Regions from separate parts of the Erwinia sp. 9145 genome, predicted to be linked through region 1. Evidence: predicted binding sites of a transcription regulator. Region 1 holds the regulator's gene; each other region holds the start of a gene.

The links. Region 1 encodes ArgR, which controls arginine synthesis, uptake and breakdown. Its sites were predicted from a motif close to ANTGAATAAAAATACANT; they were not measured.
Positions count from the first base shown of each region.
Region 2: argA (amino-acid N-acetyltransferase) is a predicted target of ArgR. The motif match lies at 3,006-3,023, and genes of this name have one in related genera.
Region 3: argF (ornithine carbamoyltransferase) is a predicted target of ArgR. The motif match lies at 2,428-2,445, and genes of this name have one in related genera.

Region 1 is NZ_JQNE01000001.1:3,449,964-3,460,484, reverse strand. It holds gene aaeB (p-hydroxybenzoic acid efflux pump subunit AaeB) at 1-1,074, shown strand, start outside; gene FA91_RS16305 (NAD-dependent succinate-semialdehyde dehydrogenase) at 1,153-2,601, shown strand; gene yhcN (peroxide/acid stress response protein YhcN) at 2,732-3,001, opposite strand; gene yhcN (peroxide/acid stress response protein YhcN) at 3,100-3,363, opposite strand; gene argR (transcriptional regulator ArgR) at 3,781-4,251, opposite strand; gene mdh (malate dehydrogenase) at 4,536-5,471, shown strand; gene degS (outer membrane-stress sensor serine endopeptidase DegS) at 5,524-6,582, opposite strand; gene degQ (serine endoprotease DegQ) at 6,660-8,030, opposite strand; gene zapG (Z-ring associated protein ZapG) at 8,110-8,517, opposite strand; gene zapE (cell division protein ZapE) at 8,703-9,830, shown strand; gene rplM (50S ribosomal protein L13) at 10,062-10,490, shown strand; gene rpsI (30S ribosomal protein S9) at 10,506-10,521, shown strand, end outside.
Region 2 is NZ_JQNE01000001.1:2,987,918-2,998,438, forward strand. It holds gene mltA (murein transglycosylase A) at 1-1,086, opposite strand, end outside; tRNA gene FA91_RS14215 (tRNA-Met) at 1,292-1,368, shown strand; tRNA gene FA91_RS14220 (tRNA-Met) at 1,435-1,511, shown strand; gene amiC (N-acetylmuramoyl-L-alanine amidase AmiC) at 1,585-2,835, opposite strand; gene argA (amino-acid N-acetyltransferase) at 3,056-4,399, shown strand; gene recD (exodeoxyribonuclease V subunit alpha) at 4,376-6,235, opposite strand; gene recB (exodeoxyribonuclease V subunit beta) at 6,232-9,747, opposite strand; gene ptrA (pitrilysin) at 9,744-10,521, opposite strand, start outside.
Region 3 is NZ_JQNE01000001.1:3,347,993-3,358,513, forward strand. It holds gene FA91_RS15835 (hypothetical protein) at 158-808, shown strand; gene miaE (tRNA isopentenyl-2-thiomethyl-A-37 hydroxylase MiaE) at 1,072-1,830, opposite strand; gene rraB (ribonuclease E inhibitor RraB) at 1,894-2,307, opposite strand; gene argF (ornithine carbamoyltransferase) at 2,466-3,476, shown strand; gene pyrB (aspartate carbamoyltransferase) at 3,721-4,653, shown strand; gene pyrI (aspartate carbamoyltransferase regulatory subunit) at 4,656-5,120, shown strand; gene ridA (2-iminobutanoate/2-iminopropanoate deaminase) at 5,190-5,576, shown strand; gene FA91_RS15870 (family 20 glycosylhydrolase) at 5,613-7,979, opposite strand; gene FA91_RS15875 (alpha,alpha-phosphotrehalase) at 8,343-10,004, shown strand; gene FA91_RS15880 (DEAD/DEAH box helicase) at 10,009-10,521, opposite strand, start outside.

The DNA of each region.
Region 1 (10,521 bases):
GGCAGTAAAAACACGCCGCTGACGCTTTCTAACTGGGTGGGCGCCGCCACGCGCTATCTGCTGCTGATCAAAGGCATTCATACCAACAGCAGCATCAGTCGCAGTGAAGAAGAGGTGCTGAACAGCGAGCCGGTGGTGAAAATGCGCTCGGCGGAATCGCGCCACGCGCTGGTGAACGGTATCCGCACGTTTGTTGCCACGGCGGTAGGCTCGCTGTTCTGGCTGTGGACCGGCTGGACATCAGGGAGTGGCGTGATGGTGATGCTGGCGGTGATCACCGCGCTGGCGATGCGCATGCCAAACCCGCTGATGATGGCGAAAGATTTTCTCTATGGCATGATCGCTGCGATCCCGATCGGCGCCATTTACTATATGGTGATCATGCCCGCCACGCAGCAAAGTATGCTGCTGCTCTGTATCGCGCTGGGCGTGATGACCTTCATCGGCGGCATCCTGATCCAGCGCCGTCAGATCGGCACGCTCGGCGCGCTGGTGGGAACGCTGAACGTGCTGACGCTGGATAATCCGATGACCTTTCAGGTGGATTTTTTCCTCGACAACGCGCTGGGGCAGGCCATTGGCTGCTGTGTTGCGCTGCTGGTGATCTTATTGATCCGCGACACGTCGAAAGCGCGCATTGGCCGCACCTTGCTCAACCGCTTTATGTATGCGGCCGTCGCGGCAATGACCACCAGTCAGGCCAGGCGACGGGAAAACCATCTGCCCGCGCTCTATCAGCAGCTTTTTATGCTGTTGAATCTGTTTCCTGGCGATATCGATAAATACCGCATCGCGCTGACGCTGATTATCGGCCATCAGCGGCTGCGCGACGCCGACATTCCGGTAAACCGCGATCTTTCCGATTTCCACAAACAGCTGCGTCACACCGCCGACCAGGTCATTGCCAGCGGCAGCGATGCCAAACGTCGCCGCTATTTCGGACAGCTGCTGGCGGAGCTGGAGATCTATCAGGAGAAGCTGCGTTACTATGAGGCGCCGCTCAGCGTGACAGAACCGGTGGCGCGTCTGGCACAGATGCTGAAAAAATATCAGAATACGCTGGTGCAAATCTGATACGACGCTTTCGCGGTTGATACACAGAGAATCTCACCATCTATACTTACTCCTCAGCCCTTACAGGAGAAAAGTATCATGTCATCCCTTCAGGACAATGAACTGTTTCAGACGGGTTTCCTTGCTGGCGGCCAGTGGCAACGCTGCAAGGAAACCTTTGACGTGCTCAACCCGGCGACCGGCGAAACCATCGCGCAGGTCGCGCGCGCCGGAAAAAACGAAACCGAACAGGCGATTGCCGCCGCAGAGAAAGCGTTTCCGGCCTGGCGGGCTAAAACCGCTAAAGAGCGCAGCGACATCCTCAATCGCTGGTATCAGTTGGTGATTGAGAACAAAAGCTGGCTGGGAAAACTGATGACCGCAGAGCAGGGCAAACCGGTGAAAGAAGCGGAGGGCGAAGTAGAGTACGCCGCCAGTTTTATTCAGTGGTTTGCCGAGCAGGCGAAGCGCGCCAACGGGGAGATTATTCCGCCAGCCAAAGCGGGATCGCGTATTCTGGCGACGCGTGAACCGATTGGCGTGGTGGCGGCCATTACGCCGTGGAACTTCCCGATGGCGATGCTGACCCGCAAGCTGGGCCCGGCGCTGGCGGCGGGCTGTACCGGTGTGATCAAACCGGCCAATAACACGCCGCTTTCCGCCTTTGCGCTGCTGGCGCTGGCGAAGAAAGCGGGCGTGCCGGACGGAGTGCTCAATGCGGTGGCGGGCGATACGCATGCGATCAGCGATGCGATCATGGCCAGCAAGGCGGTCAGAAAGATCTCTTTCACCGGTTCTACCGGAGTGGGCAAGCTGCTGATGCGCAACGCGGCTGAAACGATGAAAAAAGTGTCGATGGAACTGGGCGGCAATGCGCCTTACATCGTCTTTGAAGACGCAGATATCGATGCGGCGGTGAAAGGCGCCATTGCCAATAAATTCCGCAATGCGGGTCAGGTATGCGTCAGCGTCAATCGCTTCTTTATCCACAACAGCATCTACGATCGCTTTGTGGATCAGCTTGCCGGTGAAGTCAGCAAACTCAACGTGGGCAACGGCATGGATGAAGGCGTAGTGGTGGGGCCGCTGATCGAATCCGCCGCCGTCGATAAAGTTGAAGAGCACGTGAAGGACGCGGTGGCAAACGGCGGACGGATCGTCACCGGCGGCGCGCGTCACGCGCTGGGCGGCAATTTCTGGCAGCCGACGGTGATTGCTGACGCCAACGACAACATGCAGCTTTCACGCGAAGAAACCTTTGGTCCGGTGGCGGCCTGTTTCCGCTTTGATAATGAAGAGGAGGTTGTTCGCCGCGCCAATGATACCGAGTTTGGCCTTGCCGCATATTTCTATACGCAGAACTTGCAGCGCGTTTTCCGCGTCTCCGCGGCGCTGGAAAGCGGTATGGTTGGCATCAATGAGTGTGCGGTATCGACCGAGCTGGCGCCGTTTGGCGGCGTGAAGGAGTCCGGGCTGGGGCGGGAAGGCTCTGTACTGGGCCTGGAGGAATATATGGAAGTGAAGGCCCTGCATATCGGCGGTTTGTAACACATCGACGAGGGGCCGTCAGGATCGGGGCAGGCCTGTGCCTGCCGCCGCAGCCTCTCAGTAAAAAGGGCTTCGGCGAACGAAGCCAAACGTCTTCATGCTGACGAGGAATGCGGTCCGGCAATGCAGCTTATTTGAACAGTTCAGCGGTAGCGTGGTAGTTGCCGTTGGTATAGGCCTCAATGATGCGATAGGCGCTGGCGCCCTGCTGGTCGGCTTTCTCAGAGAGCTGCTGACGGATATCGATTGGGGCGGCGTCTATACCGCTTACGGTTACGGTACCCACTGATTGCAGGTTATTTTTAGCCACGTCTTCGCTGGTCACCAGGTTTGCGGCGCTGGCGCCGAAAGAAACAACAGCGGCCAGGCTCAGGGCAGCGATAGCGATTTTACTTTTCATGATACTTACTCCATCTTTGTGAGCGCCAACTCCGGCCGGGAAATATCAGGCCGCGATAGCGCGTTATATTCTTTTACTTTCAGTTGATTAGCGTGCGCTTACTTGTAGATTTCGGCCGTGGCATGATAGTTATCATCAAGTTTTGCTTCGATGATGCGATAGGCCGTTGCGCCCTGCGCGTCTGCTTTCTGGCTGAGCGCCTGACGGATGTCCATTGGTGCCGCAGCGTTGCCACTCACGGAAACGGTGCCGAGGGATTGCAGATTTTGTGTCTGTCCGGCGTCCACATAATTTGCGGCAGATGCGCCGAAGGACAGAACAGATAGCAGGCTAAGCGATGCAACAGTAGTTTTAATGTTCATGGTGTTATTCCTCGTCTCTATTTTTATCTTTTTAGAAAGTGTGATTCGCATCACGAAAAAGAGTATAGATCTGATACCGGGAAATATTAATAGCATGCTAATAATATTTTGATGGGATACTTCAGTGCTAAACCACTTTTTAATAACGATAAGTTATAAGAAAAGCTTATTTTTAGCGTTGGTCACTAGAAATCTCATGAAAAACAAGGAAGTGGAAGAAATGAGCGATTTGTGCGGTTGGAGGCAGTGGTTCAGGCTGCACCAGGAGACCAGCGTCTTGTTATCTTTTGCTAAATGTGGCTTTATTAGCGTAATGTGCTGCTTTTCACATAAAAGCAAAAAGAGAGCCGCCAGAACGGCGGCTCAGGTAAGACGGACAGATCAAAAGTGTTGTTCGCGTGTTAAATAAACCGCTACTTATAACTCTTGTTCAAAGAGATGCAGAACAGCTTCATAGAGTTGTTTAACGGTGAACGCGCGCGCAGGGGTGATGAAGATAGTGTCATCACCGGCGATTGTCCCGAGAATACCTTCTGCTTTTCCAAGAGAATCCAGCAGGCGGGCGATCAGCTGCGCTGCGCCGGGGCTGGTATGAATGACCACCAGCGCATCATTGTAATCAATATCCAGCACCAGGTTTTTCAACGGGCTGGTGGTGGTCGGCACACCCAGCTCCGCAGGAAGGCAGTAAACCATCTCCATTTTCGCATTCCGGGTGCGAACCGCGCCAAATTTGGTTAACATGCGGGAAACTTTGGACTGATTGATATTATCGAAGCCATCTTCCTGCAACGCAGCGACGATTTCGCCCTGCGAGCTGAACTTCTCTTCTTTTAATAAGGCCTTAAAGGCCTTTATCAGATCTTCTTGTTTGGATGGGATACGCATAAAATTCCGCTAAAATTTACCGGTTATGGGGAGAATCCCGGTCGGGGCCGCCTGTCATTATGCATTTGAATGAATGTTTATGCAAACGGGTGAGAAGGCTGCAAAGACCTGGCAACGTTCTGCTAAAAAGGCAGAAAAATAAGCGAGCAGAAGGCAGTTAAGGTGAATGGTTTGTTATAAAATTGATGTTGTTCTGCTAAGTGGTAAGGGTGTAATGTAACGGCCATTCAGGTTGTTGCCTGTGCATTCACGGCACTTGATGCTCACATAATAAGGAGTTTAGGATGAAAGTTGCAGTTCTCGGTGCAGCCGGTGGTATTGGCCAGGCTCTCGCTCTTCTGCTGAAAACCCAGCTTCCGGCAGGTTCAGAACTCTCTCTGTACGATATCGCTCCCGTGACGCCCGGGGTGGCCGTCGATTTAAGCCACATTCCTACCGCCGTCAGCATTAAAGGCTTCAGCGGCGAAGACGCCACGCCAGCGCTTCAGGGCGCAAACGTGGTGCTGATCTCTGCGGGCGTCGCCCGCAAGCCGGGAATGGATCGCTCCGACCTGTTTAATGTGAACGCCGGTATCGTGCGTAACCTGATCCAACAGGTTGCGGATACCTGTCCTCAGGCGCTGATCGGTGTCATTACCAATCCGGTGAATACCACCGTTGCGATCGCCGCTGAAGTACTGAAGAAAGCAGGCGTCTACGACAAAAACAAACTGTTCGGCGTGACCACGCTGGATATTATTCGCGCCAATACTTTTGTGGCTGAACTGAAAGGTAAAAACCCTGGCGAGCTGAACGTGCCGGTTGTTGGCGGCCACTCAGGCGTGACCATCCTGCCTCTGCTGTCGCAAATTCAGGGCGTCAGCTTCTCTGAGCAGGAGGTCAGCGACCTGACCAAACGCATTCAGAATGCGGGTACGGAAGTGGTTGAAGCAAAAGCCGGTGGCGGATCCGCGACGCTGTCGATGGGGCAGGCCGCGGCCCGCTTTGGTCTGTCACTGGTGCGTGCGCTGAATGGCGAAAGCAACGTGGTGGAATGCGCCTACGTCGAAGGCGACGGCGAGCACGCGCGTTTCTTCTCTCAGCCGCTGCTGCTGGGCAAGAACGGCGTGGCCGAACGTAAACCGATTGGCAACCTGAGCGCGTTTGAGCAGCAGGCATTGAACAGCATGCTCGACACGCTGAAAAAAGATATCACGCTGGGCGAAGAGTTCGTTAAGTAACCCACAACGGGCCGGCACCGTCCGGCCCTGCTTTTCACTATCCTGCCTGACGCTAGTTCCCCGGATATTCCAGCACCGTGATCGGTAACGTCATCTTGCGGTCATTACGCAGAATATCGACGTCGATCACCGTTCCCGGCCTGATCTCAGCTACCTGATCCATCGTCTCCACCGCCGAGACGGCGGGGCGGTTATTTACGCGAGTGATCACATCGTTAACCTGAAGCCCCGCCTTCGCCGCCGGGCCGCCCTGCGCGACGTTGGTCACCACGATCCCCTGAATGTGGTCGAGACTGGCATTCTGCGCATGAAACTGCGGGATCTCCCGACCGCTGATGCCAATGAAGCCTCTGATCACCCGGCCATCACGGATCAGCTTATCCATGATCTTCGCCGCCAGCACGGTTGGAATAGCAAAGCCTATGCCTTCCGGCGTCTCGCCATCGTTACTTTTATCGAAAGAAAGTGTGTTGATGCCCATCAGCTCGCCAAGCGAATTAATCAGCGCGCCGCCCGAATTGCCTTTGTTAATGGAGGCATCGGTTTGCAGGAAGTTTTGATAGCGTGAAGGGCTCAATCCGACCCGCCCGGTGGCGCTGATAATGCCCTGCGTCACGGTCTGACCAATGTTATAAGGATTGCCGATCGCCATCACCAGATCGCCGATATGCGCGATGCGTTTAGGGTTAATAGGGATCACCGGCAGGGCGGAGGCGGTGATTTTCAACACCGCCAGATCGGTCAGGCTATCGGAACCCACCAGCATCGCCTCAAATATACGACCGTCCTGCAACGCGACAATGATCTGATCGGCGTCGTTAATAACGTGTTTGTTGGTAAGAATATAACCGCGCGCATCCATAATAACGCCGGAACCAAGCGTGCGGATTTCCAGATTATCAGCCGAGGCGTTGGCGCTGCGGTTGTAAACATTCACGACGGCGGGGGCGGCACGACGAACCGCAGCGTTATAGCTGACCGGCGAGCGATTCGCGCTGTCGTCTTTATGAGCAAAGAAGTCAGTGCCGATCCTCAACGCAGGTACGGCGGCCAGCAGAAGACCTGCTACCACTAAACCAAGAAGCACCGAACGTAAGAGTTTAAGAAACATGGCATTGAATGATAAGTGAATGAACGTCCGGCAGAATAACACGAGTTGAGCGGACACGCAGGTGTCCGCATCATCATTTAGCGCAGCAGCAGATAAATGCTTTCGCCGCCGCGGATCACATTCAGCGCCAGCAGCGGCGGTTTAGCGTCCAGCAGCTTGCGCAGTTCGGTAAGATTCTGTACCCGCGTGCGGTTTACGCCGACGATAACGTCGTCTTTTTGCAGGCCAAACTGTTCTGCTGGTGTCGATTTTTCAACGGCGGTAACGCTGACGCCTTTCGTGCCGTCTTTTGCTGCGCCGTCGCTAAAGGTAGCGCCCTGAAGGGCAGGCGTCATCTGTTCAGCGCTGACGGTGGTTTGCGTGCTGGTGTCCAGCTTCACGCTAACCGTCTGCGGTTTGCCGTCGCGGATCAGGCCAACGCGGACGTCTTTACCCGGTGCGGTGGTGCCGATTTTCACGCGCAGCGCGGCAAAGCTCTCCACAGGTTTGTCATCCAGCGTGGTAATAATATCGCCTGCTTTGATGCCTGCTTTCGCCGCCGCAGAACCCGGAATCACTTCGTTAACGAAGGCGCCGCGCTGGATATCGACGTTGAAGGCTTTGGCCATATCCGCCGTCATTTCAGTGCCTTTGATCCCCAACTGGCCGCGCTTCACTTCGCCAAACTCAATCAGCTGCTGAGCAAGATTCATCGCCATATTGCCCGGAATGGCAAAGCCGATGCCGATATTGCCACCGGCAGAGGAGAGGATAGCGGTATTCAGACCAATCAGTTCGCCGTTAAGGTTTACCAGCGCGCCGCCGGAGTTGCCGCGATTAATGGCCGCGTCGGTCTGTATAAAGTTTTCCAGCCCTTCAAGGTTCAGTCCGCTGCGGCCCAGCGCCGAGATGATCCCGGAAGTGGCGGTTTGACCCAGGCCGAACGGATTGCCGATGGCGACGGCAAAGTCGCCAACTTTTAACTGATCTGAGTCAGCCACTTTAATCTGCGTCAGCCCTTTTGCGCCGTTAATCTGGATTAGCGCAATATCCGTCTGCTCGTCGTGGCCGATCAGCTTCGCGTCAAACTCGCGCCCGTCGCTGAGCTGAACACTGATTTTGTCCGCGCCGTTCACCACATGATTATTGGTTAATACGTAACCTTTCTCTGCATTGATGACCACGCCGGAAGCGAGCCCTTCAAAAGGCTGCGGTTGCGCTTCACCGTTGCCTTCGCTCTGACCAAAGAACCGCTTAAGCGGTTCAGGGATTTCCTGGGCTTGCGTCTGCGTACCTTCCACATGGACGCTCACCACCGCAGGCAGCACTTTTTCCAACATTGGCGCCAGGCTCGGTAGCGGCTGGCCCTGAATTTGTGCCGGCAGCGTCGCCTGAGCCTGAGGCGTAACGGTCAGATTGAGGCCAATACTTAATGCTAATACGCTTAACAGTAATGATTTCTTCTTCATCGTTACAACGCTCTCACTTGATAAATGGGGGACGCGTGCCGGCGTGGAATAAAGGGCGACAATCGCCCCTGAGGAAGGCTTATTTTTTACTCCCGATCGCCGCTTCGCCGCGCAGCAGGCCGGAAGCGCTATCGGGGTAGTCGCGCGGCATCTGCACCGGCGCCTGGTCATTATCCGCTTCCGACTCCGTTAACTGATAAGCGAATGGATTTTTCTCGCCGGGCAGATTAGGCAGCAAATCGTTAGAGCCTTTCGCCATGTGCTGATAAAGCTGGCGATAGTCGCGCGCCATGTTATCCAGCAGTTCTGCGCTCTGCGCAAAGTGACTGGTCAACTCTTCACGGTAGTCGGCCAGTTCGGCCTTGGTTTTTTCCAGCTCGTACTGCATTGAGCGCTGTTCCCGTAGTTTCCTGTTACCAAAGCGCATTGCCACCGCGCCGATAACCAATCCAACTACCAACCCAATAAGCCCGTATTCCCAGGTCATAATAACTCCCGTGTTGTGTTCATTGTTCCGTAGGTTCGTCTGGTTGATGCCAGTCCACTGTTAGCCACTATAACCGCTAATCTCACGGAAGTGGAATCCTGAGGCAGCATAGCTTAGTCTGGAAGCGTTTTTTTTACGATCAACCTTCTGATTGCTCCGAATATTTCAGGAAATGTGAACAGATTATGCAAATGATGTCTCCTCTGTCGCGGTACCAGCAGGCGCTGGAAAACGGCGAGTATCAACCCGATGACGTGCAGCGCGAAGCCATCTCCCGGCTTGATGAGATTTATCACGCCCTGAGCGGGGCGGGGGCGACAAAACCGGAGTCAGGCAAAGGTTTGTTCGGCAAGCTGACTAAAATTATTGGCAAAGGTAAAAATGAGGCGGTTCAGCCGGTTCGCGGACTCTATATGTGGGGCGGCGTTGGGCGCGGAAAAACCTGGCTGATGGATCTGTTTTTTCAGGCTGTCCCTGGCGAGCGCAAGCTGCGGCTGCATTTCCATCGCTTTATGCTGCGCGTGCATGAAGAACTGACCGCGCTTCAGGGGCAAAGCGATCCCTTGCAGAGCATTGCCGATGGGTTCAAAAATGAAACCGATCTGCTCTGCTTTGATGAATTTTTTGTTTCGGATATCACGGATGCGATGCTGCTTGGCACGCTGATGGAAGCACTGTTCGCGCGCGGCATCACGCTGGTGGCGACATCGAACATCCCGCCGGATGAGCTCTATCGCAACGGACTACAACGCGCCCGTTTTCTTCCCGCGATTGAGATGATCAAAACGCACTGCGAAATCATGAACGTCGATGCCGGTATCGATTACCGACTGCGCACGCTGACCTCGGCGCATCTGTGGATGACGCCGCTTAACGAGAGCACCTCACAGGCAATGGAGCGCATGTTTACCGCCCTGGCAGGGCATAAACCGGCCGATAAGCCGGTGCTCACTATCAATCACCGTTCGCTGCCGACAATGGGCGTTGCTGAAGGCGTAGTGGCGATGGATTTTCATACGCTGTGCGGCGAAGGTCGCAGTCAGCACGATTATATTGAGCTTTCGCGTCGCTTTCACAGCATGCTGCTGTTTAACGTGCCGGTGATGATCTACAAAACCGAGGATCAGGCGCGGCGTTTTCTGGCGCTGGTGGATGAGTTTTACGAGCGCCACGTCAAGCTGGTGGTGTCGGCTGAAGCGTCGCTGCACGAAATTTATCAGGGTGCAAAGCTGAAGTTTGAGTATCAGCGCTGCATGTCGCGCCTTCAGGAGATGCAAAGCGAGGAGTATCTGCGCCTGCCGCACCTGCCATAAGCAAAAGCTACCGGTAATTTTTGCAAAAAGGGGTCGCGCTTTGATGATGACTTCTCTATAATCTTGCGACCCCACGTTACGACAAAGTTTTTCTTCCCAGAAACTTTGCTGCGCTGGCAACTCTGTCCGAGGGGGTGGGCTTGCTGGTCAAGATGGTCGTGTGAGCCTCAACCGTTTATTCAAGCGTTTGGGATTTCACCAACGTGTAACTTAATTTGGGTAAGCTTTTAGATGAAAACTTTTACAGCTAAGCCGGAAACCGTCCAGCGTGACTGGTATGTTGTTGACGCGACAGGCAAAACTTTAGGTCGTTTAGCGACTGAACTGGCTCGTCGTCTGCGCGGTAAACACAAAGCGGAATACACTCCGCACGTTGACACCGGTGATTACATTATCGTTCTGAACGCTGAGAAAGTTGCCGTAACCGGTAACAAGCGTAGCGATAAGATTTATTACCATCACACCGGTCACATCGGTGGTATCAAGCAAGCGACCTTCGAAGAGATGATTGCTCGCCGTCCTGAGCGTGTGATTGAAATCGCGGTTAAAGGCATGCTGCCAAAGGGCCCGCTGGGCCGTGCTATGTACCGTAAACTGAAAGTTTACGCGGGCAACGAGCACAACCATGCGGCACAGCAACCGCAAGTTCTTGACATTTAATCGGGATTACAGGCAATGGCTGAGAATCAAA
Region 2 (10,521 bases), 460 kb from region 1:
TCCGGCGCCGGGCGCGGCGTTCAGCACCCAGACGCGGCCATAATGGTTAAACCAGCCGGCCATATGCCCGGCCTGATCGCCGATGCCCTGATAAATATCGAAGTGCTGTCCTTTAATGGCGCCGCCCACGTCGAGGGACACCATCATGCGCATCTCATATTTTCCGGTAAATTTACCGTTGTTGTCCAGCAGCGGAACTTCCGCCAGCAGCGCCGTACCCGGCGGGATGAGCGCGCGATCGGATGCAACAGAAGCTTTGGCGATCAGCGGAACGGCGCTGGCACCGCGCACCGGCGCGAAATCCTCTGGCTTGAAGAAAACAAAGGACGGATTCTGTTCCAGCAGTTCGCGCACTTCGGCCGGGCTGTGCTCCTCGCCCCATTTGCGGATAGCCTGCATCGACATATCTTCCCGCTTCACTTCGCCCCGGTCGATCAATACTTTGCCGATGCTGCGATAAGCATGGCCGTTTTTGCCGCCGTAGCCGAAGAACATCAGCGGACGACCATCACCGTAGTCAACGTAGCCGCTGCCCTGCACGTCCATAATAAAGTTGTCCATCAGCGAATTGCTGTAGCCGATGACGTAACGTTCGCTCAGCGCGCCGCTGTAAATCTCTGCGCGGCTGGGCAGGCGTCCGCCACGGCTGCGCGGCGGCATACGATAAAGCGGATACTGGAACTCGCCCTGACGGGTGTAGCGCGCCTGAATAACCGGCGTGTAGTAGCCGGTAAACTGCACGTTGCCATAGTTATCCGTACCTTCCATCTGGTAAGCATTCAAACCAAACTGGCGAAGCTGTCGCGTGTCGCCGCCGGCCATCAGCCAGCTTTGCAGCGCGTTGTAGGTGCTGGTATGACGTGAATAGAGCGCGGAGGAGGCATATCGCACCTCCATCAGCTGATCGACAAAATCTTTTCCGTTTACCGGTCGGCCTTTCGCATTAGGCTGGTTCACCAGGCCCAGCGGCGCTTCCAGCTTGCCGTCTTTATATTGCTGCCCACGATCGGTCGGTTTTGATGAACACCCGGCCAGCACGGCGATTACCAGGCCGGTGACCGCATACTTTGCCCAATTTCCTTTCATTCTTCTTTTTACCTTTTTACGCCATTCGCGACCGAAGATAGCAAAGCGTCTGACAGAATTAAACGTGCTCGCTGAAATGTTGTCCAAACAAGGATAACAATGCGGCAACATGCGGAGAAATTAGGCAATTAGCGCTATTTTATCCACTTTATTGCAAAAGGGGGTTGCATCAAAAACGAGGCAGCGTATAGTGCGCATCCACGGACGCGGGATGGAGCAGCCTGGTAGCTCGTCGGGCTCATAACCCGAAGGTCGTCGGTTCAAATCCGGCTCCCGCAACCAATCTCTCGTTGAGAGAAGCAGTAGAAATCGTTGTCGTGATGGAAGCGGCAACCCGTAGTAGACGGACGCGGGATGGAGCAGCCTGGTAGCTCGTCGGGCTCATAACCCGAAGGTCGTCGGTTCAAATCCGGCTCCCGCAACCACTTAAACACCTTAACGGGTGTTTTTTTGTTTCTGAATTTCCCCGATTGCCACCTCCCTGTGACAACGCTTCTGCTATTTTCGCGGCGCCAGCGGCGCGCCGTTGGCGAAATAGGCTTTAATACCTGCCAGAATGGAATCCGCCACCTGATGCTGAAAGCGCGTGGTACGCAACTTGCGCTCCTCATCCAGATTACTGATAAACGCCGTTTCCACCAGAATCGACGGGATATCCGGCGCCTTCAACACGGCAAAACCGGCCTGATCGATCGTTTTTTTATGCAGATGATTTACCTTGCCCAGCCTTGAGAGCACTTCCCGGCCAAATTTCAGGCTGTCGTTAATGGTCAGGCTCTGCACCATATCGAACATGGTGTGATCGAGGTAGCGATCGCCGCTGCGGCTGACGCCGCCGATCAGGTCAGATTCGTTTTGCGTCTGCGCCAGATAGCGCGCGGCGGTGCTGGTTGCGCCGCTGGTCGACAGTGCGAAAACGGACGAACCACGCGCGGCGCGGCTGGTAAAGGCGTCGGCGTGAATGGAAACAAACAGATCTGCGCGCTGCTTACGCGCTTTCGCCACCCGCACTTTTAAAGGAATAAACACGTCTTCGTTGCGCGTCATCCAGGCGCGCATATTGGGCTCTTTATCAATCAACGTTTTCAGACGGCGGGCAATTTTCAGCACGATGTCCTTTTCTCGCGTCTTGTTTTTACCCACGGCGCCAGAGTCCTCGCCGCCGTGACCGGGATCGAGCATGATCACAATTGGTCTGTCCCGTCCGGCCTTGCCTGGCAGCGCCGCCTCCGCTGGCTGGCTGCTCTCCAGATCGCCCTTGTTATACTCCTCCAACAGCGCCAGCAGCGGATCGTCCTGATGATTGCTGCTGCGGTTGCTGGCCGGATAGAGATCCAGCACCAGGCGATGACGGATCCCGGCCACGGGTTCAAGCGTAAAGACTTTTGGCGTGACGTTTTGCTTCAGCTCAATCACCAGCCGTACCGTATCGCGATCGAACTGTCCGACGCGCGCGTTCTTTATATAGGGATCGTCGCTGCGCACCAGGTTGCCCACGTTCCTGAGCACATGATTAAGGTTTATGTTTTTAATATCCACCACGATCCGCTGAGGATTGCTTAATGCAAACTGCTTATAACGGAGTGATGTGCCGGATTCGAGGGTAAGTCGCGAGTAGGTCGATGAGGGCCAGATGCGTATCGCAACAATATTTTGCGCAGCCAGGCCAACTTTACTGACGCTGAGCAACAGCACAGCGCCCGCGCTCTTTAGCCATCGCCGTCTGCCCGGAGAAGATAAATCGGTCATACTGTCCCAGTCTGCTGTGGTATGTACAAAAAAAAGCCAAATGATGACAATGGTGAAAAACTTTAGCGAATCAGGCGGACGGTGTCATCAATAAACCGGCTGATGAAGAGAAACTTTACGCGCTATTGGTTGAAAACAGATAATAATTGTTACTTGCATCAAACGGGTAAAAAGAATAAAAATACAGTTTTGACGAATAAAAATTCACAGAGGAGTTGACGTGAAGGAACGGAGTACCGAGCTGGTTCAGGGGTTTCGCCATACGGTTCCCTATATCAATGCCCACCGTGGTAAAACGTTTGTCATTATGCTGGGTGGCGAGGCCATTGAGCATGATAACTTTTCCGGCATCGTCAACGATATTGGCTTGCTACACAGTCTCGGCATACGCCTGGTGGTGGTGTATGGCGCGCGTCCGCAGATTGATGCTAACCTCGCCGGACACCAGCTCGAACCGCTTTATCATAAGCATATCCGCGTGACCGATGCGCACGCCCTTGAGCTGATCAAGCAGGCGGCCGGGCGTCTCCAGTTGGATATTACCGCCCGTCTGTCGATGAGCCTGAGCAACACGCCGTTGCAGGGTGCGCATATCAACGTGGTGAGCGGCAACTTTATTATTGCGCAGCCGCTGGGCGTTGATGACGGCGTGGACTACTGCCACAGCGGCCGCATCCGTCGTATTGATGAAGAGGCGATCCACCGTCAGCTCGACAGCGGCGCCATCGTGCTGCTTGGCCCGGTGGCGGTTTCCGTTACCGGTGAAAGCTTTAACCTCACCTCCGAAGAAGTTGCCACGCAGTTGGCGATCAAGCTGAAGGCCGAAAAAATGATTGGCTTCTGCTCTGAACAAGGCGCGATCGACAGCGAAGGCAATATCGTCTCCGAACTCTTCCCCAATGAGGCGCAGCAGCGCATTGACCAGATGGAAAATGAAGGCGATTTCCTTTCGGGCACCGTGCGTTTCCTGCGCGGTGCGGTCAAAGCCTGCCGCAGCGGCGTTCGCCGCAGCCACCTGATCAGCTACCGTGAAGACGGCGCGCTGCTCCAGGAGCTGTTTTCCCGCGACGGTATCGGTACGCAAATTGTTATGGAGAGCGCTGAGCAGATCCGCCGCGCCACGATCAATGATATCGGCGGCATTCTGGAACTGATCCGTCCGCTTGAGCAGCAGGGAATTCTGGTTCGCCGCTCGCGCGAGCAGTTAGAAATGGAGATTGATAAGTTCACCATTATTGAACGCGATAACCTGACTATTGCCTGTGCGGCGCTTTATACCTTCCCGGAAGAGGAGATCGGCGAGATGGCCTGCGTGGCTGTGCATCCCGACTACCGCAGTTCGTCCAGAGGCGAAGCGCTGCTGGAACGGGTGGCGCTTCAGGCGCGTCAGATGGGGCTGAAAAAACTGTTTGTGCTCACCACGCGCAGCATTCACTGGTTTCAGGAGCGCGGCTTCACGCCGGTTGATGTGGATATGCTGCCTGAAAGCAAAAAGCAGATGTACAACTATCAGCGCCGCTCCAAGGTGTTGATGGCTGATTTACGCCACGCCAGACAGGCTTGACGCGTCGGCCAGCCGCTCCACCAGACCGCTGCGACGCCGCGTGCGCAGTTTTACCGCCTCATGCAGAACGCCGCTATCAGCATAAAGCGTCAGACGATTTCTGGCGCGCGTGATAGCGGTGTAGACCAGTTCGCGCGTCAGTATCGGCGTAAACGGGTTGGGTAACACCAACAGCGTATGGTTAAATTCCGAGCCCTGCGATTTATGCACCGTCATGGCGAAAGCGGTGTCATAGGGCGGCAGGCGACTGGGCTGCACCGCGCGAAGGGTGCCGTCAGACAACGGGAAAAACACCTTCAGCACGCCCTCATCATCATTCATGGCAATGCCAACATCACCGTTAAAAAGCCCCAGCGCGCTGTCGTTACGGGCAATCATTATCGGGCGTCCAACGTACCACTTGCTGCTGGCACCGGACGGCCGCCTGATCAACCCTTTTTGCCTCAGCGAAGCCTCTATCCGCTCGTTCAGCCCTGACACGCCAAACGGCCCTTCCCTCAACGCACAAAGAAGCTGAAAGCGGCCAAAAGCATCGATGACCTCGCGCGCGCTCGCGCCGCTGGCCAGTCGCTCAAGGTAGTGACTATAGCCCTCCACGCAGGCATGAAGCAGATGCTGATACTCTTCGCGGCTATGCAGCGGGAAACGTTCAAGATCGGGAAAACCGGAGGTAAAAACCTTTTCCACACGTCGTGTATCTCCGGCATTGACGGCCAGCGCCAGTTGACCAATGCCGGATGAGGCGTCAAAACGGTAGCTTTTACGCAGCAGGCAGATGCTGTCGCGCACCTGCGGCGCGGATGCGTTATCCACGCCGTCAATGTCGCAGCCGGTCAGGCGTACTAACTGCGCGGCGCGCGCCAGACTGTAGCCCGATTCAGCGCAACGACAGATGTCGCCAAGCACCGCACCCGCCTCGACGGAAGCGAGCTGATCGCGGTCGCCCAGGAAAATAACTTTTGCCTGTTGCGGCAGCGCAGCGATCAGGTTCGCCATCATCGGCAGATCGACCATTGACGCCTCATCCACAACCAGCACGTCTAGATGCAGCGGGTTACCCGCGTGATAGCGCATGCGCTGGCTACCGGGCATCGCACCGAGCAGGCGATGCAGCGTGGTGGCCTCTGCGGGAAAGCGCTGTTTTTCTTCTTCACTTATTGCCAGTTGCGCAAGCGCCTTGCCCAGCGACTCGGTCAAACGCGCGGCGGCCTTGCCGGTCGGCGCCGCAAGCCGGACGCGCAGCGTGCCGCCCGACAGTTCCAACAGCGTCGCCAGCAAGCGGGCGACAGTGGTGGTCTTACCGGTGCCCGGCCCACCTGAAATCACCGACACCTGGCGGGTAAGGGCCACTGCGGCGGCAATCTTCTGCCAGTCATCGGGTTGCTGGCCGAAGTGACGATCGAGCGCCGTGCGCAGGCGCGTTTCGTCAAAGATGTCCTGCGGCGTCTGACGCAGAATAAAGCGCGCGACATGGCCTTCGGCTTGCCACATACGATGCAGATAGAGACGCTGCTGATGCAGTACCAGCGGCGTTGCCGTGCTGCCGTCTCCCACCGCCGCCTCCGAGGCCAGCAGCGTCTGCCAGTCGGGTGTGTCAGCTGCCTGCCAAAGCTGCCGGGCCAGTTCCGGGTGACGCCCCTCAAACAGCGCCTCCTCGGTAAACGACGCCAGCGGCAGGCAGACATGCCCCTCTCCCGCTTCAGCGCTGACACAGGCCGCCGCCAGCATCAGCGCTGGCTGCGCCTCACTGGCCACCATCTGCGCAAACTGCACGTCCAGCGAGCGCAGCAGTTTCTGCCAGCAGGCCTCCAGCAGCAGTTGGACGATATTACTCATGACGGTTTCTCTCCGGCGAACAGCGCGTCCAGCGCAGCAATAAATTCCGCGTCAGGCCGTGTGCGAAACAACCCGCTATCGTCGGATGCGCCATCGACGCCGCGCAAGAAAAGGTAGATAACGCCGCCAAAATGTTGCTCATAATCATAATCAGCCAGCCGGTGCCGCAGGTAACGATGCAGCGCCAGCGTATAGAGTTGATACTGCAAATCATAACGGTGTGCCTGCATGGCCAGCGCCATCGCCTGCGGCGTATAGGCTTCGCCTGAGTCACCCAGCCAGTTGGACTTGTAGTCCAGCAGGTAGTACTTCCCCTGCCAGACAAAAACCAGATCGATAAAGCCTTTCAGCATACCCTGTACCTGCTGAAAGTTGAGCGGCGGGCAGCCGGCGGAGAGCGGATCGTAATGACGCATAAGGCGATCGAGGCGATCTGCGCGCAGCATCTGCTGCACCGGCAGCCAGAACTGTAATTCAACCTGTCGTTTATCAGATGCCAGCTGGCTCAGGCTGACGCCGGTATCATTGAGCGGCGTATGCAAAACGCGAGTCAGCCACTGCTGCATAACCGGCAGCCAGGCTTCATCGTGGCCCTGCCCGGCCAGACGCGCCGCCATCCACGCTTCATCCGGCGGTTGAGTGAAATCGATATTTTCAAACAGCCCGTGCAAAAATGTGCCCGGCGCGGCACCGCGCGGAAAGGTGTGCGGCGTCCGCTGCGACGCCGTCTGCGGGCTCGCCTCACCCGCGGCATCAACGTCCAGCCTGGGCAGCAGTTCAAACGTTACCGGGTGACCATGCTGCTGCAACCCGGAGTAGCTGGTTACCCGCCAGTCATCATTTAGCTGACGGGCAATACGCAGGCTACGCAGTTCACCGGGCGCATCCTGCTGTGGCTGCCAGGGGATTTCGGACGGAACCTCTGCGTTCACAATCTCAATCGCATCGCTTTGTAATTCGGCAAGCCGCGTGCGCAGCATCGCAGCATCGCCTTCTTCCCCTTTTTGCAGCAAAAAACCAATGGCGCTGCGGTGAACGTCGCTGGTGCCCTCCTTTTTACGGCTGCCCTTTACCAGCGGCGCGATGCCCACGCTACAGTGCCAGACCGAACGGGTCAGAGCGACGTAAAGTAAACGCAGGTCTTCTGCCAGCCGCTCCTCTTCCGCCAGCTCGATGCTCTCGGCGTCTTCGCGCAGATCCAGCAGCGCCTGCCACGTCTGACGATCGTGATACACCCCGGCGCGCGCTTCGCGATAGTTGGCGGCAAACGGTAGCCACACCAGCGGATACTCCAGTCCTTTCGATTTATGAACGGTGACGATCTGCACCAGGTGGCGATCGCTCTCCAGCCGCAGCTGCTGGCTGGCAGACTGCCCGTTTGGCCGGGCGATCTCCTGCGCCAGCCAGCGCACCAGCGCATGCGGGCTGTCCAACTGCGCGGAGGCTTCCTGTAACAGCTCGCCCAGATGCAGCAGATCGGTCAACCTGCGCTCGCCGCTTTCGGAAACCAGCAGGTTTTCGGCGATCTGCCGGTTTGTCATCATTTCACGCAGCATCGGCAGGACGCCGCGCGTCAGCCAGCGCTGACGGTAGCGATCGAACTCATCCACCAGCGCATCCCAGGCGCGCTCGTCCTGGCTCAACGCATCCAGCACAGGCGCGTCCAGCCCGAAAATACTGGTAGCCAACGCGCTGCGCAACACACGCTCCTGCTCCGGCGCCAGCACGGCCTGAAGCAGCCACAGCATTTCGCGCGCTTCCGGCGTCGTGAATACGCTGTCGCGATTGGAAAGGTATACGGAAGGAATATTTAAACCGTTAAGCGCTTCACGTACGATAGCCGCTTCGCTGCGGCTTCGTACCAGCACGGTGATATCTGACGCCGCCACCGGACGCTGGTCTTCGCCGTTGCCAATCAGCGCACGTCCCTGCTGTCCGGCCGTCAGCCAGCGACAAATATCCGCCGCGCAATGGCGAGCCATAAACTGTTGGTAATCGCTTACTCCAACCCCATTGCCGGGCTGTAGCCACAGCCGTAATGCAGGCTGGACTTCTCCCTCAACCGTAAAGCTGAGCGCGCTATTTTTTGCAGCGGGCTTCACTGCAAGAAAAGGAATGTCGCTGAAGAGAAACGGATTATCTAGCTGTGAGAAGAGCCGGTTCACGCTGTTGATCATGGCGGGTGAAGAGCGCCAGTTTGTATCAAGCGTATAGTGAGCGCTGACTTCGTTTCGCGCTTTCATATAGGTGAAGATATCTGCACCGCGGAAAGCATAAATCGCCTGCTTTGGATCGCCAATTAATAGCAGCGTCCCCTGCTGCTGACCATAAAGACGGTGGAAAATACGGTACTGCTGCGGATCGGTATCCTGGAACTCATCAATCAGCGCTACCGGATAGCGGTTATAAATAGCCTGCGCCAGTGCTTCACCCGACGGCTGTTGAAGCGCGCTGTCGAGTCGTCCCAGTAAATCGTCAAATCCCAGTTGCGCATGCAGCCGCTTCTCTTTTTGCGTGGCAAAGCGGATTTCACTGAGCGCGCGGGCAATCACCAACTCGCGAAGCGAAAGCGGTTCGGCAAGGAAGCGATCGATTTCGTCAAAAAGTGGATGGCGCGGCGCTTCGCCTTTTTTCGTCTTATCAAAAAGAATACGCTGCCCAAACCGCTCAAGGTCTTTCGGAATGGCGTAGTCTTCAGTAGGTTCAGCCGCCCACAGAGTAATTTTTTCCAGCCAATTTGGTAAGTGCTTACTACTATAACTGCGCTTGTCCACGCCAGACTGCGCAATAAGATCATGCAAACTGCCTGCCGCCAGCCAGGCCGATTTCATTGCTTCAATTCTGGCGATGATTTTTTCATGACGGTCAGTAAGGGTTTCCTGCACATCAGCCGGATATTTGAAAGCGGGTGCTTCGCCGTTCAGCCAGGGAGATAACGTGGCCAGCAGCTGTTCCGGCCCCTGCCAGAGCTGCGTCATCACTTTCGCTATGGGCAGCGGTAAAGGGTAGCAGTTGCGTCGCCAGAAGTCGGCCGTGGCCTGGCGACGCAAAGGATATTCGTCTTCAATGAGCTGTTGCTCAAACAGCATGCCAGACTCAAACGCATTAAGATTTAGCATGCGCTGACAGAAGCTGTGAATGGTGAAGATACCCGCATCATCCATCTGCCGCTCAGCAGCAAGCAGCGCGGCAGCAGCCTGAGCAGGATCGGCGATCTGTGCCATCAGCGCCGCCAGCATGGCATCCGACGTGTAGCCACGCAGGCAGGCAATACGTAACTGGTGAATATTGGCGCGAATACGGCCCCGCAGCTCGGCCGTTGCCGCCTCGGTAAAGGTCACAACCAGGATCTCTTCAACCGAAAGCGGCCTGCTTCTGCCCAGCCCTAACAGCAGGCGCAGATAGAGCAGCCCGATAGTAAACGTTTTGCCCGTTCCCGCCGAGGCTTCAATGAGCCTTACGCCATCCAGCGGCAGCGTAAGGGGGTCAAGACGTTGGGCTTCTGGCTTCATGGCTTATCGCTTTTAACCGGAAACGACTGTTGCAGCGTTGAGACCTCCTGCCAGGTAGTGAAGCCGGAAGGTTTTGCATAGTCCGCGCTGCCGTGGCGATCGCCGGAAACCTGTGAAAGCAGGGTCAACCCCTGCGGTTCGATTACTGCCCTATGGAAGAAATCCGCCAGCGAGGTCGGCGTCAGCGCCGCAATACGCTCAATAACCTTCTCCCGCGTATCAAACTGATAGTTGCCGCGGTCAAAATCTTTACTGAAGCGCCCCGCCTCCTCATCCAGCGTCTGCGGTCGCTGTTTCAGTTCGTTAATCATGGCTTTCTGGTACTGGGCAAAATCCTCGTTGCTCAATGCGCGCAGTCGTTTTTCAGCCGTGGGATAAAACGCCTGAAAGCGCGAAAGCAGGTAAGCGGGTTGCTTCGTGTTGCTTTGCAGCAGGAAGCCGATACCCCACTGGCGACCAATCGGCATCTGGAAAGAGAAAACCGCATAACCCAGTTGTTCTTCCGTACGAAGCTGATTATAGAACCAGGGCTGAACGATCTGGCTGAGCATCGAACTGCTGGCGATACTGTCATACTCATCAATGCCGAGCGGAACATACAGCGCCGCCAGCGCGGAGTCAGTGCTGCTGCCTTTGCGCTGAAGGTTTGCGGACGTTTTCTTATCTATCGCCAGATACTGACTGTGCCACCACTCTTGACCCGCGCACGCCAGTTGGGTTTTAAGCTCTGTTCCCAGGGTTTTAACGCTTTCGGCGCTCATATTACCGATGACC
Region 3 (10,521 bases), 100 kb from region 1:
AATAAGAAATCCAATATAGTTTAGACAAAAACATTACATTAAAATAGCGATATAAATGATGGCCTGATTTGCTGTATAACATCGCGTAACCGCATCAGTCCTTTAGAAACTGTAATCGGCGCAGGATTTGCCGCAGTACCATGGAAAGGATTCCACCATGCGAAGCTACAAAGAAATAGCCAGACGTATAAGCAAAATTATAGTTTCCCCTGAATCAGCTATTGGTCTGATGCATGGTATTATGTCAGTTCCAACTGATATAGATTATCTTGCATATGGTTTTATTGATACGGACTCTTATCGGGAGCGTCAAAGAGAGAAGACCAGAATGATCGAAGCCATTCGCTTTGGTATATTCAATAACCATCACTTCACCAAAACTATCCAAATTGTTATTGAAAATTTCAATAGACATGTCCCTGAAAACAAACAAAATGCAATTTACAGCAAAACTGTAGCTTCTGTAGCAGGCCGTACGTTAACAAACTCAATTATCGCGGGTAAGCTGGCCACCGCAATTGTACAGCGCAGTTCAGCACTTGTTTCAATAAGAGGTGGCGTTATTGGAAATGCGCTTCTGGCCGGAGGCATGGCCGAGCGACGTATTTATACCTCAGAGCGTCTTAGTCAAAATAATCCAACGATCTATAATCTACTGAGAGATCATAACTATGATCTGCTATATTTTCTTGTGGAGCCAGCCTTAAATCCTTTTTTTGACGCGCTAAATGTCAGACGAAAATATGGTCAACGTGCATTCGAAAAAATTATTGACATGGTAGAGAAAGAGCTTCATGCGAAACGATAACAGGATAAGCCTGATTAAGCGGATCTTATATATACTGACCGAAAGCAGCGCGTCGATTTTGGGCGGCCTGCTTTTTTTCGTCTGTTGCTATTGGTTTTTTCATTATGAAACGTGGTGCAAACGCTTCACAGCTATTTTGTTATCAATAATAGTCGTTTGGATAATAGCAAAGCTAATACCTGAAAGACCTCATCAGTAAATTAGTTAGCACCTTCTTCTACAGAAAATTATTCGCCAATAATGCCTGGTTTAATCGATCATTCTCACGCAGGCACGCCGCTGTGAAATCTGAGTTCACTGTCCGGCATTTGTATCAGTTCGGCTTCCGTCTCTCCAATCTTCCTCACCCGCACGCTGATATCGGTGGCTGAGATCTCTGTCGCTAACGCCAGATAATCCTGATAATGCCGCGCTTCGGAGCGCAGCAGCGACAGATAAAACGCCGCCAGTTCCTCATCCAGGTAGGGCGCAAGGCTGGCGAAACGCTCGCAGGACCGCGCTTCAATATAGGCGCCACAAATCAGTTTATCCACCAGCGTCTGGGGTTCATGGGTGGTCACCTCGCGCAGTAATCCGCGCGCGTAACGGCTGGCGGTGATCTTCACATAGGGAATGCGGCGCGCCTGCATAATCTCCAGCACCTGATAAAAGTGATGCAGCTCTTCCTTAATCAGCAGCACCATTTTATCTACCAGCGAATCGCCCCACGGCACCTCAATGCGGCTGATCACCGATTTCGACAGCGCCTTGTGCTGCTCCAGAAAAGCGAGGTCGGCGTTTTCGCTGTGAACAAACTGCTCCCACGGCTTCAGCCACGCCAGCAGCGCGTCACTGCTCGCTTTGTCGGCAACATATTTGCGGATCAGCCACATGGCGGTTTGTGCCGCCTTGAGTTCGCAAACCAGATGATCGGTCAACAGCAGCGGCAGATTGTCAGGCCTGCGGGCTTCATCGATCCAGGCCTGAGGCGTCCGGCAGTGCAAAAACTGATGAATCGGGGCGAGAAGTGGCGCGGTATTCATGGGGCAGAGCGGTCCGTTAATAACATACAGGGCCGGAACGCACCGGCCCGCAACAGGAAAGGATCAGTGGCGAACGCCGTTGTCTTCGTCATCAATAGCGTCGTCGTCATCGTCTTCGGCGTCAGGATCTTCGAAGTAGGTTCCCCAACCGTCGTAGTCAACGTTAAAGCGCGCGGAGAGTTCGACCAGTTGTTCAACCTGCGCATCAATCAGTTCGGCGTTCAGCGCGCCTTCGCTGAGGATGTCACAGCACATAACCGTAGTGCCGTCCTCAAGCTCCAACTCTTCCGGCTCCGTCACTTCGTAGCCGAGCTTAAATGCCTCAACCGCCGCTTTTTCCAGCGCGTCGAAGTTTGGGCAGGAGAAATGGTGCTCAATGGTATAGAGCGCGTCCGGGTCGCTGCCGTCTTCCAACAGCTCTTCGATAATCAGTCGCGTTTCTTCGCGCTGCTCTTCCAGCAATGCTTCATTTGCCATGATCCGTTCCTCAGTGTGTGGCATCTCTTACAAGTATTTTCCCACAGTGCCCTTCGCGCCACTACATTTATCCAAAAGTTTCTCTACGCCACGCTTGAAAATGAATATTCATACAGTTAAATTGAATTTTAATTCAATACCCACACACGGAGCGCGTTATGAGTCATCTTTATCAGCGTCACTTTCTCAGGCTGTTGGATTTTACCCCTGCCGAAATCACCGCACTGCTGGCGCTTGCCGCCACGCTTAAAACAAACAAGAAAAACGGCGAAGAAATTCAGCATCTGAAAGGCAAGAATATTGCGCTCATCTTCGAAAAAGACTCGACCCGCACGCGATGCTCTTTCGAAGTTGCCGCATACGATCAGGGCGCCAACGTTACGTATCTGGGGCCAAGCGGCAGCCAGATCGGCCATAAGGAGTCGATGAAGGACACCGCCCGCGTGCTCGGCCGCATGTATGACGGCATTCAGTATCGCGGTCACGGCCAGGCGCTGGTTGAGTCGCTGGCTGAGCATGCAGGCGTACCGGTCTGGAACGGTTTGACGAATGAGTTTCACCCGACTCAACTGCTGGCCGACCTGTTAACCATGCAGGAACATCTGCCGGAAAAAGCCTTCAGCGAAATGACGTTCACCTACGTGGGCGATGCACATAATAATATGGGCAACAGCATGATGGAGGCCGCCGCGCTGGTCGGTCTCGATCTGCGCCTGGTCGCGCCGAAGCGCTGCTGGCCTGACGCAGCGCTGGTGGCAGAGTGCCGTAAAGCCGCAGAGAAAACCGGCGGCAGGATCACGCTGACGGAGGATATTCACGAAGGCGTCGCCGGCGCGGACTTTATCTATACCGACGTTTGGGTGTCGATGGGCGAACCGAAGGAAGTGTGGCAGGAGCGCATCGCCCTGCTGCGGCCTTATCAGGTCAATAAGGCGATGCTGGCGCTGACCGGCAATCCCCGGGTGAAATTTCTGCACTGCCTGCCCGCCTTTCACGACGACCAGACCACGCTGGGCCAGCAGATGGCCGAACAGTACGATCTGCACGGCGGCATGGAAGTGACCGACGAGGTGTTTGAGTCGGCTCACAGCGTGGTGTTCGATCAGGCGGAAAACCGGCTGCATACCATCAAAGCCGTGATGGTCGCCACGCTGGCTGACCTGCGCTAGCCGGGGCGACGCAATCGTTTACCCGGCCAGCCGTTTTTGCTTGCGGGCAGGTGACGATGGCGTATAATGCCCCCCGTTTGCCGGGAGGATGCATGAAACTGAACGCCGTTAACATTGCTGCACTGACGCGCCTGAATCAGGGGCAGCGCCGTTTTCCTTCTCTGGCATCACCGATCGTTAAAAAAAAGCCCCTCATTGAGGGGCTTTTTTTTGTCCGCATTTTCAGCCGGCAAGGGGTGTGACGATGGCTAACCCGCTCTATCAAAAACATATCATTTCTATCAACGACCTTAACCGTGAAGAGCTGGAGCTGGTGCTGCGCACCGCCGCCAGCCTGAAGGCGAATCCGCAACCGGAATTGTTGAAGCACCGCGTGGTCGCCAGCTGCTTCTTTGAGGCGTCAACCCGCACCCGCCTGTCGTTCGAAACGGCGATCCATCGCCTTGGCGCGTCGGTGGTCGGTTTTGCCGACGGCAGCAACACCTCGCTGGGCAAAAAAGGTGAGACGCTGGCCGATACAATATCCGTTATTGGCACCTACGTGGACGCCATCGTGATGCGCCATCCGCAGGAAGGGGCGGCGCGCCTGGCTACGGAGTTCTCCGGCGGCATTCCGATCCTTAACGCAGGCGACGGCGCCAATCAGCATCCGACCCAAACGCTGTTGGATCTCTTCACGATCCAGGAGACGCAGGGCCGCCTGAGCCAGCTCAACGTGGCGATGGTCGGCGATCTGAAATATGGCCGCACCGTGCATTCGCTGACCCAGGCGCTGGCGAAATTCGACGGCAATCGCTTCTTTTTTATCGCCCCGGACGCGCTGGCGATGCCTGCTTACATTACCGATATGCTGGATGAAAAAGGCATTGTCTGGAGCCGTCACGACAGCATTGAAGAGGTGGTGCCGCAGGTGGATATTCTTTATATGACCCGCGTGCAGAAAGAGCGACTGGACCCGTCCGAATACGCCAACGTCAAGGCGCAGTTCGTGCTTCGGGCCGCCGATCTGGCCGGCGCGCGTGACGGTATGAAGGTGCTGCACCCGCTGCCGCGCATTGATGAAATCACCCCCGACGTTGATAAAACGCCTTACGCCTGGTATTTCCAGCAGGCCGGTAACGGTATCTATGCACGCCAGGCGCTGCTGGCGCTGGTGCTGAACGGTGAGGAGGAGTAACGATGACGCAGGATAATAAACTTCAGGTCGAAGCGATCAACCGCGGTACGGTGATCGATCATATACCGGCGCAGGTCGGCTTTAAGCTGCTTTCGCTGTTTCGCCTGACCGAAACCGATCAACGCATCACCATCGGACTGAATCTGCCTTCGCGTGAGCTGGGCCGCAAAGATCTGATAAAGATCGAGAACACCTTTCTGACCGACGATCAGATTAATCAGCTGGCGGTGTATGCGCCGCACGCCACGGTGAACCGCATTGATAACTACGAGGTGGTGGGCAAAATTTCCCCCACGCTGCCGGAGCGCATCGATCACGTGCTGACCTGCCCGAACGGCAACTGTATCAGCCACAATGAGCCGGTCAGCACCAGTTTCACGGTGAAAAAACGTAATGATGACGTGCAGTTAACCTGCCGCTACTGTGAAAAAGCTTTTGCCCATCACGTGGTGCTGGCAAACTGGTAAGCATCGGTCAGCGACGTATCACGCGACTAAACCGTACGGAAGAGATGTTCCAATTTTTAAGGAGTACTTATGTCACGCGAAATCAGTACAGAAAAAGCACCCGCCGCCATTGGCCCTTACGTGCAGGGCGTCGATCTGGGCAGCATGATTATCACCTCGGGCCAGATCCCGGTCGATCCGAAAACCGGCACGGTTGCCGACGATGTCACGGCACAGGCGCGTCAGTCGCTGGAAAACGTGAAGGCTATTGTTGAAGCAGCGGGACTTAAGGTGGGCGATATCGTCAAGACCACCGTATTCGTGAAGGATTTGAACGATTTTGCCACCGTCAATGCGGCCTATGAGGCCTTCTTTACTGAACATCAGGCAAGCTTCCCGGCGCGCTCATGCGTGGAAGTTGCCCGGCTGCCAAAAGACGTGAAAATCGAGATCGAAGCCATCGCGGTTCGTCGCTAAGCGAGTTGCCTCTCAAAACGTGAGAGGCATCCTGCCCTATTTTCCCGCCCTGAGCAGTTTCTCAACCGGAGAAACCAGCGCGAGAATCGTTTCATCCTGCGCCTGCGCGGCTTTATCGAGCTGCGCCTGCATCGTGGCCACCTCTCCGGCGCCAAACAGGCGATCGTTTTCCATGGCCTCAAGCAGCGACAGCCCGATTGCGCTGACCGCGTCCACCTGCTGCGCTACCGGCACCAGCGGCTTCAGCTGATAGTTTTGCGCCAGCAGCGGCATCACCGCCGGCACATTCTGCTGCCAGTACTGAAGCTGTTGGCGCACCGCCTGCAACGCCGCGCGATTGCCACGGTTTTTGATCAGCGCGTCCACCTGACGATTCAGTTCACGCACCTTATTGCTTTCTGCGGGCAGCACGTCCGCCAGGCGGTTCAGCGGTTCACTGAGATCGTAATGACCCGCCTGAAACTTCAGGTGCTGGCGCGTGTAGTACTGCGCCGGTTCCAGCGCCTCGGCAAAAATTTGCAGGGGAATGGTGTCGCTGCCGTTCGCCAGGCGGATCATCTGCCGCTGTGCCTGAGCGTGCTGCTGAAGCCCGACGGAAACGGCGGACCAGGCGTCCACCGCCGCCAGCCGCTGATACATATTCTCTTCGTTGTTGACATCTTTTGCCGACCACAGCCGCTCGGCCACCACAAAGGCGCGCGGCCAGAGGCGCGTGTCGATCACCTGCGGATTGATAATCTCAGCCCACAGCGCAACCTCGCCGCCCAACAGATTATTCTTTGCCTGCTGTTCATCAGGCACGCCCGGCTGGATGCCCGTCGGCACCGCCGCCAGCTTCTGGCCGTCGGTGGGATAGCGAACGTTCCCCACCAGCATATAGCCGCTGAGCGTCTCTTTCGACAGCGTCAGCACCGGCTTCAGTTCGCCCATCCACGTATCCACGCGAAAGCTCACCTGCTCCGGCGTCCGCCAGTCAATGTCGCGCACCATGCGCCGCGATTTACCGGCAAAATCGATAAAGCCGCGCCAGCCGCCCGCCTGCCTGATCAACGTAAAGCTGCCCTTTACGGCGCTGCCCTTCAGGCGCGGCAGGGTAAATGCCCAGCTCTGCGCCGTTTCGCCCGCCTTAATGCGATCCTGGCCGTTTAATCCGGCAGGCTGAACTTCATTGCGATAGTGATAAGACGCTGGCTGCGCCTGATCGAGATAAAAACCGGCGGAGAGAATGCCGCGATAGTTATTTTTACTCACCTCGCCCAGCGCGTCCTGCCCCTGCCACGACTGGATAAGAATACTGTGCGGCAGATCCGGATGGGCTATCTCATCCCAGCCCACCATCCGGCGCTGGTGTTTTTCGAGGATCTTCTCCACCCGCTGGTTAAACCAGGCCTGTAGCGCGTGCTCGTCCTTCAGCGTGTTATCACGCATAAACTGCTGAATCTTTTTCGACGCTTTCCACTGCGACGCGTCCACCTCGTCACCACCAATGTGCAGCCAGGGATCGGGGAAGATCTCCGTTACTTCACCGATCAGCGTGTCGATAAATTCATAAACTTTTTCATTGCTGGGATCGAGCAGCGGTTTAAACACGCCCCAGCCGCGTTCGATCTGATACGGACCCGGCGCCGCGATCAGTTCGGGCATCGCCACGGCCAGCGCCGTGGCATGGCCAGGCAGGTCGATCTCCGGTACCACGCGCACGCCGCGATCCGTCGCATACTGCACAATCGCCTTCATCTCGTCCTGCGTATAAAAGAGGCCGTCGCTGCCTTTCTCCTGAAGCTGCGGGAAATGCCGCGAGGCGAATCGCCAGCCCTGATCGTCGGTCAAATGCCAATGGAAAACGTTCATACGCGCCGCCGCAATACCATCGATCTGACGACGCAGGGTGTCCAGCGGCATAAAATGGCGGGCCGAATCGATCAGGATGCCGCGCCAGGGGAAACGCGGGCTGTCGTGGATGTCAACAAACGGGATGGCGCTGTTGTCCGCTCTGTTTTCCACCAGCTGAAGCAGCGTCTCCATGCCGCGCAGCGCGCCAAAGCGGGTCGCGGCGTCCAGCTTCACGCCATTTGCATCAACCTTCAGGCTGTAGCTTTCGTCGCTGTCAGGCAGGGGTTGCGCATCGACGCGCGTTTTCACCGTAATGGCGATGGTCGGTTTATCGGGCGTCCCGTTCTGCGGCATCATCTGCCAGCCGGTCTGAAGACCAATGCGCTCTCGCCAGCGCGTTACCGCTCCGGCCAGGTCATCGCCCTCAATGCGGATAGTCAGGCGATTATCCAGCGCAAAGCGTCCGCCGCCCGCAGGCTGTTCCACCTGCTGCGGCCAGGGCATCAGCGGCAGGTTTCCGGCGGGAACGGCAAAGGCGGACAGAGAGGCAAAAAGCGAGGTAGCAAGCAACGTAAAGCGAAGTGATCCAGACACGTTAACTCTCCTGTAGCATAACAATCCAGTGCGGGCTGTTATCCATAAAACATAATTCGCGTGACACATCAAGTTACAACTCGCCTGCTTTTCCCGCGTTTTCTGCAATTTGTGACGCGCCTGCCGCCGGAAAAATCTCAGTTTGTCGGAAGGACGAAAGGAAACGACCGCTGATGCGCTGCGATTCACCCGACCGTGACGCGTTTTATTGACAATTTTTTTCTGTTTCCCCCTCTCTGCGTGGTTCCACCTTGCGAGTTAATGGCTAACCTTATAGAAGAATAAAAATCATCTTATAAAGCGTGGGTGGATGTTTTCACCCTATAACGGGATTGAGCAATGAATAAAATTCCACCGTGGTGGCAGAACGGCGTGATCTATCAAATTTATCCCAAAAGCTTCCAGGACACGACGGGCAGCGGAACCGGCGACATCGCCGGGGTGATTGAACATCTCGACTATCTTAAAACGCTCGGCGTGGATGCCATCTGGCTGACGCCGTTCTATCTTTCGCCGCAGGTAGACAACGGCTACGACGTCGCCAACTATACCGCTATCGATCCCGCCTACGGCACGCTGGCCGACTTCGATAACCTGGTGACAGAGACGCACCGCCGCGGTATGCGCCTGATTTTAGATATGGTTTTTAATCATAGCTCCACGCAGCATCACTGGTTTCACGAAGCGCTGAACAAAGAAAGCCCCTACCGTTCTTACTATATCTGGCGCGACGGCACGCCCACCGAGCCGCCAAATAACTGGATGTCAAAGTTCGGCGGCAGCGCCTGGCGCTGGCACCCGGAGAGCGGTCAGTACTATATGCATCTCTGGGCGCCCGAGCAGGCCGAACTCAACTGGGAAAATGAAAACCTGCGCGCCGAACTGAAGCAGATCGTCAACTTCTGGGCCGATCGCGGCATCGACGGGCTGCGCCTTGATGTGGTGAATCTGGTGTCCAAGCATCAGGACTTTCCTGACGATCCCAACGGCGACGGGCTGCGTCTTTATACCGACGGGCCGCGCATTCACGAGTTTATGCAGGAGATGAGCAATGACGTCTTCCGTCCGCGTGAACTGATGACCGTCGGCGAAATGTCTTCGGCTACGCTTGAGCACTGCCAGCGATACGGATCGTTGGGCGGCGAAGAGCTGTCAATGGTATTCAGTTTCGATCACGTTGAGGTGGATTTTTATAACGGGCAGAAATGGACGTTAACGCCGCTCGATCTGGTCGCGCAAAAGGCCATTTTCACCCACTGGCAGCACGGCATGCATGGCAAAGCGTGGAATGCGCTGTTCTGGTGTAACCACGACCAGCCGCGCGTGGTGTCGCGCTGGGGCGATGAAGGACAGTATCGGGTGCAGTCGGCGAAGATGCTGGCGCTGGTGCTGCATGGCATGCAGGGCACGCCCTATATCTTTCAGGGTGAAGAGCTGGGCATGACCAACCCGCACTACAGCCGCATTATCGATTATCGCGACATTGAAAGCCACAACATGTATGCCGATCTGCGCTCCCAGGGACGCGACAGCGATAATTTGCTGGCAATCCTCGCCAGCAAATCACGCGACAACGGACGCGCGCCTATCCCCTGGCACGCGGGCGAGAACGGCGGTTTCACCAGCGGCACGCCGTGGATCGGCATGTGTGACAACACGGAAACGATCAACGCTGAGGCGGCACTCGCCGACGAAAATTCGGTGTTCTACACCTATCAAAAGCTGATTCAGCTACGTAAACGCTATCCCATTCTGACATGGGGCGAATACCTCGATTTGCTGCCGGAGCATCCGCATTTATGGTGTTACGGCCGCCGTTATGAGAACGAGACGCTGGTGGTGGCTGCAAACTTCAGCGGCGACACCCAGGTGTGGCACCCGCCGGCCTACCGCGGGCGCTGGGAGGTGCTGATCAGCAACTATCCTGACACACACGTCACGCCAGGCGAGATCATGCTGCGTCCCTGGGAGGCCGTGTGGTGGTATCAAAAAAAAGGATGAGTCGCTAGAGCGGTTCAAACAGCGCGGCCAGCTCATCTGCGGTGAAGCTGGCCGGTTCGCTGAGGGCATCTTCGAGAATACCGCCTGCAAGATCGGCCTTCTGCTGCTGAAGTGCGACGATCTTCTCTTCAATACTGCCTGCCGCAATCAGCTTATACACAAATACGCGCTTCTCCTGGCCAAGACGATACGCACGATCCGTAGCCTGGTTTTCGACTGCCGGGTTCCACCACGGATCGTAATGGATCACCGTATCCGCCGCAGTGAGGTTCAGGCCGACGCCGCCCGCCTTCAGGCTGATCAGAAATACCGGCACGTCACCGTCCTGGAAGCGTCGAACCGGTTCAATGCGATCGCGCGTGCTGCCGGTCAGCGTCACGAATGGGATATGCGCTTTTTGCAGTTCCGCGGCGATTAGCGACAGCATGGTGGTAAACTGCGAGAAGATCAAAATGCGGCGATCCTCCGCCAGCAGATCGACCAGCATCTCACGCAGTAGCGCAAGCTTGGCGCTGCC